3 regions of the Halomonas sp. 18071143 genome follow, and region 1 is predicted to be linked to each of the others. Evidence: predicted binding sites of a transcription regulator. Region 1 holds the regulator's gene; each other region holds the start of a gene.

Evidence for each region. The regulator LexA, encoded in region 1, represses DNA repair genes until DNA is damaged. The targets are predictions, from matches to a motif close to TACTGTNTANNTANACAGTA.
Region 2: KVY02_RS11780 (LexA family protein) is a predicted target of LexA. The motif match lies at 965-984, and genes of this name have one in related genera.
Region 3: KVY02_RS14230 (LexA family protein) is a predicted target of LexA. The motif match lies at 1,178-1,197, and genes of this name have one in related genera.

What each region holds. Positions count from the first base shown of each region.
Region 1 is NZ_CP078120.1:2,012,911-2,015,174, reverse strand. Features, by position in the region: gene KVY02_RS09360 (energy-coupling factor ABC transporter permease) at 1-603, shown strand, start outside; gene lexA (transcriptional repressor LexA) at 638-1,315, opposite strand; gene KVY02_RS09350 (TetR/AcrR family transcriptional regulator) at 1,540-2,226, shown strand; gene KVY02_RS09345 (L,D-transpeptidase) at 2,204-2,264, shown strand, end outside.
Region 2 is NZ_CP078120.1:2,522,379-2,524,642, reverse strand. Features, by position in the region: gene KVY02_RS11785 (Y-family DNA polymerase) at 1-502, opposite strand, end outside; gene KVY02_RS11780 (LexA family protein) at 499-942, opposite strand; gene KVY02_RS11775 (alpha/beta fold hydrolase) at 1,286-2,170, shown strand; gene KVY02_RS11770 (patatin-like phospholipase family protein) at 2,221-2,264, shown strand, end outside.
Region 3 is NZ_CP078120.1:3,026,588-3,028,851, reverse strand. Features, by position in the region: gene KVY02_RS14235 (IMPACT family protein) at 11-628, opposite strand; gene KVY02_RS14230 (LexA family protein) at 658-1,077, opposite strand; gene ccmA (cytochrome c biogenesis heme-transporting ATPase CcmA) at 1,338-1,958, shown strand; gene ccmB (heme exporter protein CcmB) at 1,972-2,264, shown strand, end outside.

The DNA.
Region 1 (2,264 bases):
CTGGGGTGGGTGCTGTGGCAGCGCCCCTGGCAGCCGCTGCTGGAAGATACCGGTTTGCAGCATCGCTGGATGGCCGCGACGCTGGCCGTGATGCTGATGTGGCAGCTGCGGGCCCAGGCGGTCGATTGGTTAACTCTGCATCTGGTGTTTACGGTGCTGATGACGCTGGTGTTCAAGGTGCCCCTGGCCTTGATCAGCAACCTGCTGCTCAACGTGGCGATGGTGCTGATCGGGCGCAATGCCTGGGAACTGTTGGGGGCCAACGTGCTGGTGACGGGGCTGGTGCCTGCCGTGATCACGGGGGTGGTATGGCGTATCGTGGATCGCCGCTTGCCGGACAACCTGATGGTGTTTCTGTTTGCCTGCGGTTTTTTCGGTGCTGCGCTGGCGACGCTAGGGGGTGGGCTGGCGGCCGTCGGGCTGATTCTGGTGGCGGGCATCGATCCTGAAGCGATTTACCTGGCTCAGGAGTATGCCCGCTTTCTACCCTTGTTGATGCCCTCGGAAGCTTTCATCACCGGCATGCTGCTGAGCATTCTGTTGGTCTACCACCCGCACTGGGTCGCCACGTTCAACGACCATCGTTACATCGATATGCAGTAGGCGGTGGCTTGGTCCAGTGCCCTGGCCCAGTATTTTAGCCCAGGGCCTGGCCGTTCCCGCCTCGGATGACGCCTACCCCGACGCCTTCGATATCCAGCTGTTGAGTTCTCAGGTCGATTTCGATGGGGGCGAAGTCTTCGTTCTCGGCGAGCAGCGTGACGTGATGCCCCTGGCGTTTAAAACGCTTGACCGTGACCTCGTCTTCCAGGCGCGCGACGACGATCTGACCGTCACGCACGCGGTCGGTACGATGCACGGCCAGCAAGTCGCCTTCCAGAATACCCACGTCTTTCATCGACAGGCCGCGTACCCGCAGCAGGTAGTCGGCCTTGGGGGTGAAGTACTCTGCCGGCAGCGGGCAGTAACGGTCGATATGCTCCGCTGCCAGAATGGGGCTGCCCGCAGCGACTTCACCAATCACCGGCAGCCCGTTGGGCGTGGAATCGTTGGCGGCGCTGGCAGGCTCGGCTGCCGGGGGGGTGGCGTCGAGCGGTTCCTGGTTGGGCAGGCGAATGCCCCGGGACGTATTGCGGATGATGCGGATGGCGCCTTTGCGCTCCAGGGCGCGCAGATGCTCTTCGGCGGCGTTGGGTGAGCGAAAGCCCAACGCCTTGGCGATTTCGGCGCGGGTAGGGGGGTAGCCAAGCTCGCCCATGGTCTTCACGATAAAATCATATACATGCTGCTGGCGTGCGGTGAGTGGGCGTGACATATCAGACTCCAAACAGTGAAAAGACAGTCGCTACATGTCCGTAAAATCAGTATGTGTTTAAGTATACAGTATGTTGCTCTGTCCAGTACATGATGAGTTGCAATACGTTCCAGGTAGCGCAACCTGCGGTACACAGGGGATTATCGTTTGAGCCATCAGGGAGAATGGCATACTATTCGCCAACGCAACCGTCATGTTTTAAACACCTGTTTTGGGAGGGCGCTATGGCCCAGTCGGATACGGTCACACGTATTTTGGATACGGCAGAAGTGCTCTTTGCAGAGCGGGGGTTTGCCGAGACGTCACTGCGCAATATCACCAGCAAGGCGCGGGTCAACCTTGCCGCCGTTAATTATCACTTCGGGTCGAAGAAAGCGCTGATACAGGCGGTGTTTGCCCGCTACCTGGACCCGTTCTCCGAGCGCTTCCACACCGCCCTGGATGAGCTGGAAGCGCGCTATGAAGGCCAGCCCATTCCACTGGAAGTGCTGCTGGAAACCATGGCCACCACGGTACTGACCGTGCCTGCCGAGCGCCACAGCCTGAAAGTGTTCATGCGGCTGCTGGGTCTGGCCTACAGCCAGGCGCAAGGGCACTTGCGGCGCTACATCCAGCAGCAGTATGGCGATGTTTTCACGCGCTTCACCGAGCTGGTGCGCCGGGCGACCCCCGAGCTGCCGGATGCAGAGCGCTTCTGGCGGCTACACTTCATGCTGGGCACGGTGATCTTTACGCTATCGGGGCTGGATGCGCTGCGTGATATTGCTGCCAAGGATTATCAGGAGCAGGTAACGGTGCGCGACTTGATTCGGCGTCTGCGTCCCGTCGTGGTGGCCGCCATGAGCGCGCCAATGCCGTCGCCTGCAGCAACCGTGGATGAGAAGCCTCATGCAAACGCCCAGATTGGCTGACCTGCCGCCCGTTGAAGGTGGCTGGATGGAAATCGACA
Region 2 (2,264 bases), 510 kb from region 1:
TGTGGGCAGCCAGCAGACATACCCCTTGATAGTGGGGCTGCTGCTTGGCCACGTGATTGGCCAGCTTGGCCAGCGTATGCGTGGCCGCCAGCCCAACGCAGACGGGCAACCCCAGGTAACGGCGAACACGGCGGCGTAGCGCCACGCCCATGGCCTGGCACTGGGCGTCATCGAAGCCATCCAGGTAAATGAACATCTCATCAATGGAGTAGGGGGCGACCTCTGGGCAGGCTTCACGCAGCAGCTGTGCCAACCGCGCCGACATGTCGCCGTACAGCTCGTAGTTGGAAGAGCACAAATGGATCTGGCCCCGACGCCGCAGCCCTTCCAGCTGGAACGCTGGCGTCCCCATGGCAATGCCCATGGCTTTCAGCTCGGCAGAGCGCGCAATCACGCAGCCATCGTTGTTGGACATGACGCCCACGGCCTTGCCTTCCAGCGTGGGCTGGAATACCCGCTCGCAGGAAACGTAAAAGTTGTTGGCATCCACCAGACCGATCATGGCAAATACTCATGAATGACGGCGCGCACTACCCCCCATAGCTGGCACTCGGCCTCTTCCAGCGGCAGCGGAGGGTAGTGCGGATGAGACGAGCACAAATGCGGCGTACCGCGATACAGCGCGTAGCGCTTGATCAACAGCTCCTGGTCGAACAGGGCGACTACGATGTGGCCCAGCCGAGGCGGCACGCTGCGGTCTACCACCAGCAGGTCGCCGTCGAAGATGCCCCACCCCTCCATGCTGTCGCCGCGGGCGGTCAGATAGAACGTCTGTGTCGGGTGCTTGATCAGCCGCGTGTTGAGATCCAGCGTGCGTGGCTCGTAATCCTGCGCGGGGGAAGGAAAGCCGCTAAAACCCGCGCGACCACTCAGCGAGGCAAACGGAAGAGGCAAGGGTGTTGACGGCAAGGCGGTCGCAACGGCAGTGGGTTGAGACGGCATCGTCGGGCTCCTCACGAATGAATAGTGTGTTTATATACAGCATTTATGGCCAGTATTCATTCATGCGGAAAAAAATGCAAGGTGCCGGGGCGAAGGTAAGGGTACGAGGAGGCTAACGGGCCAGCCAGAGGCCAACCACCAGCGCACTGATGACCGTGATCCAGAACACGAGATTGCGGGCGCGGGTGTCGCGACGAGGTTTCATCGGGTTGTCTCCAGCAGATAGGAAAGGGTGGCCCACCATGGGCCGCTCGAAATCAGCGCATAGGCTGTGCCAGGCATGGTAACGTTTGGTGCTCGAAGCGTCATCCGGCGCAGGGTTTTTTGTGAAGAGAGAGGGCTGATGAAAGGTTCCGAGTTTAGCGGCAGTACGCCGCTGTCGTTGGCCAATGGGCGCCTGGCGGCCCTGAGCTGGGGGCGCCACGATGCCCCAGTGTGGGTCGCCCTGCACGGCTGGCTGGATAACGCGGCGAGCTTCTCGCGGCTGGCCCCCTTGCTGGTAAAGCGACTCAACATTCGTATCGTTGCCCTCGATTTTCGCGGGCACGGCCACTCGGCCCATGCGCCCTTCGGCAGCGACTATGCGCTGTGGGACTACCTTCACGATGTGCTGGATGCCATGGAGGCGCTGGAGATCGAGCAGGCCACGTTGCTGGCGCACTCGATGGGGGCGGCAGTCTCCTGCCTGCTGGCAGCGGCGCTGCCCGAGCGTGTCGCACGGTTGGTGCTGCTGGATGGCCTGGGGGCACTGAATACGCCCGCAGAGGAGACGGCCAGCCAGCTGCGCAAGGGCCTCACCGCCCACCGCCGCGTCGCTTCGCGCACGCCCCGGTATGCGGATATCGAACAGGCCGTTGCCGCCCGGGTGGCAGGCGGCGTGACGCCGCTGGATGCTATCACGGCCAGGCCGCTGGTCGAGCGTAACACCCAGGCCACGGCGGATGGCAAGGTCGCCATGCGCACCGACAGCCGCCTGCTGAAGCCTTCCCTGGTCCGCCTGACGCCGCAGCAGGTGCTGGCCATACTGGCAGAGATTCAAGCCCCCGTGCTATTGATAGAAGGAGAGCGCGGTATTCTCGGTGAGCGCCAGTGGGCGGTGGCCGCTCGGCAGGCGGTTCCCCGCCTCACTCGCCATGTGCTGGCGGGGGGGCACCATCTTCATCTGGAGCCGCAGGCCGTAGCCCAGGTCGCCGAGGTGATTTGCTGTAGTCCCAGTGGTGAAGAGTAGAGCGGTGAAGAGAAGAATAGAGCGGTGAAAAATAAGAAGGAGGGTGTGCCGTGGTGAGTCTGTTGGCAGGGAGAGCGCTGGGTGAGGGAAACAA
Region 3 (2,264 bases), 1.0 Mb from region 1:
GGCCGTGAACTTACAGTGCTTCGAATGCCACGGCCGTTTTCAGGCGATTCTCCAGACCGCTGATATCCAGCGCCACGTCGCTGGGCCAGCCGATGGTCAGGCACACGCCATGCCCATCGTACTCAGCCTGTTCCACAGGCAGTTCCTGCTCTTCACACCAGGCTCGGGCCTGCGCTTCATGGGCGAAGCCTACACGTAACCGGTAGCTGTCGCGCTCGATCACCTCCCGGGTAGGCAGTGTTTCCAGCGCCGCGTTGACGGCCTGGGCGTAGGCTCTGGCCAACCCACCGGTGCCCAGCTTGGTACCGCCAAAGTAGCGAATGACCACGCAACCCACTTCCCCTAGCTGGCTACCTTGCAGCGCCTGAAACATGGGGCGACCCGCCGTGCCGCCGGGCTCGCCGTCATCCGAAAAGCCAATGCGGGTCTGCTCCCCCGGTGGGCCAGCGATAAAGGCGGTGCAGTGGTGGCTGGCATTGGGGTGGGCGATTTTGGCGGCCTGGAGCAGGGCATCGAAGGCGCTGGTGCTGGGGGCATGGCATAGCCAGGTCAGAAACTGACTTTTCTCTACTTCAATCTCGGTAGAGTGCCACGCCTCGGGGGCGATGTCAGGAATGTGGTAACGCAAACAGAGCTCCTCGCCAACATAAGGACGAATCAGTGATGCCGAGTCTGCCGGGTGTGGTGCGCCACGCCCATGACCATGCCCAGCACCTGGATATCACCATTATGCAGGAATAGCGCGGGCATTGCTGCATCTTCCGGGCACAAGTGAACCCCCAGGCGAGTAATGGATAAATGCTTCAAGGGAAACTGGTGGTCGTTGATGGTCAGGGTGGCCGTTTCCTGCTGGGTGTCGTGCTGATGGCGATGAATGATGAGCAGATCACCGTCGAAGAGCTGGCTGGCCTGCAAGCGGTCGCCGCGAATGCGTAGGGCATAGGTGTTGTGCCGGGTCACTTGACCGTCCTGGTTTACCTGGCGGTGGGGAGAGGCAAGGCGCTGACGCACGTTAGACGGTGGCAGCGGTTGAGAAGGTACGTGAGACGTTATCTGGGGGGCGAGGCAGATCGTCATTGTGTGTTCTCCCATGCAGCGCCTGTGCCAAGGCGGTCGAGTGAGCGAATGGATAGGCGTGGCTGAAGAGGTGTCTATCCATACAGTGGTTACAGTATAATCCTGTTTTTGCATACAGTGCTAGTACTGTTTGAAGCGTGGGTTTTGTGGCGAGGGCTTGAGCTGTGTCATGCTGCGACCCCAGGCCGCAGAGCGTGACTGGCGAGAAAGCGCCTTTCCGTGTAGAGTTCGACCCAAAATTAATGCGTCTGGAGAGTCTCTTGAGCCTGTGCCTGCAAGCCCGACAACTGGCCTGTGAACGCGATGATCGTTGGCTATTTGAAGGACTTGACCTCGACATCAAGGGCGGCGAGATCGTCCGTATCGAAGGCCCCAACGGCAGTGGTAAAACCACGTTGTTGAAGATCCTCTCCGGCCAACTGACCGACTACCGTGGCGAGCTATTCTGGAACGGTGCCCCCATGCACCAGACCCGTGAACATTTTCTCGCAAACCTACTCTATCTAGGGCACGCCCCCGGCGTTAAAGCGGGCCTCACGCCATTGGAAAATTTGGCGTGGTATCAAGCGCTCAATGGCGAAAAGGGCAGCGATCAACAGCGTGAGCAAGCGCTGTTCGAGGTTGGTCTGGCGGGCTTTGAAGATGTCCCGGCAGGACAGCTTTCCGCTGGTCAGCAGCGGCGTATTGCCCTGGCCAGGCTGACGCTGACGCCGCGCGCGCTATGGGTCCTGGATGAGCCTTTCACGGCGATTGACCGCCACGGTGTCATGGCGTTGGAAGCGCAGCTGGTCGCACATGCTCAGTCTGGCGGCTGTGTTCTGGTGACGACCCACCATGCACTGACCGAATCATCGGTGCTGAGACGTATTCAGCTGGGGTAAAAAGGAGTCAGCGTTGCAACGTTCACACGCTCTATCGAGTGCCCCTGAGGTGGTCCTGCATACCCCGCAGGGGGGGCTTGGAGTGGCCATTCATGCCACGCTCAAGCGCGACCTGACGCTGATGTTGCGGCGCAAGGGTGAGGTGCTCAACCCGCTGGTGTTTTTTGCACTGGTCATCACGCTGTTTCCCATTGGCATCTCGCCAGACCCTGTCTTGCTGGCCAGCATTGCGCCGGGACTGCTGTGGGTAGCGGCGTTGCTGGCGGCCCTGCTGTCACTGGATGGTCTGTTTCGCAGCGATTTCGA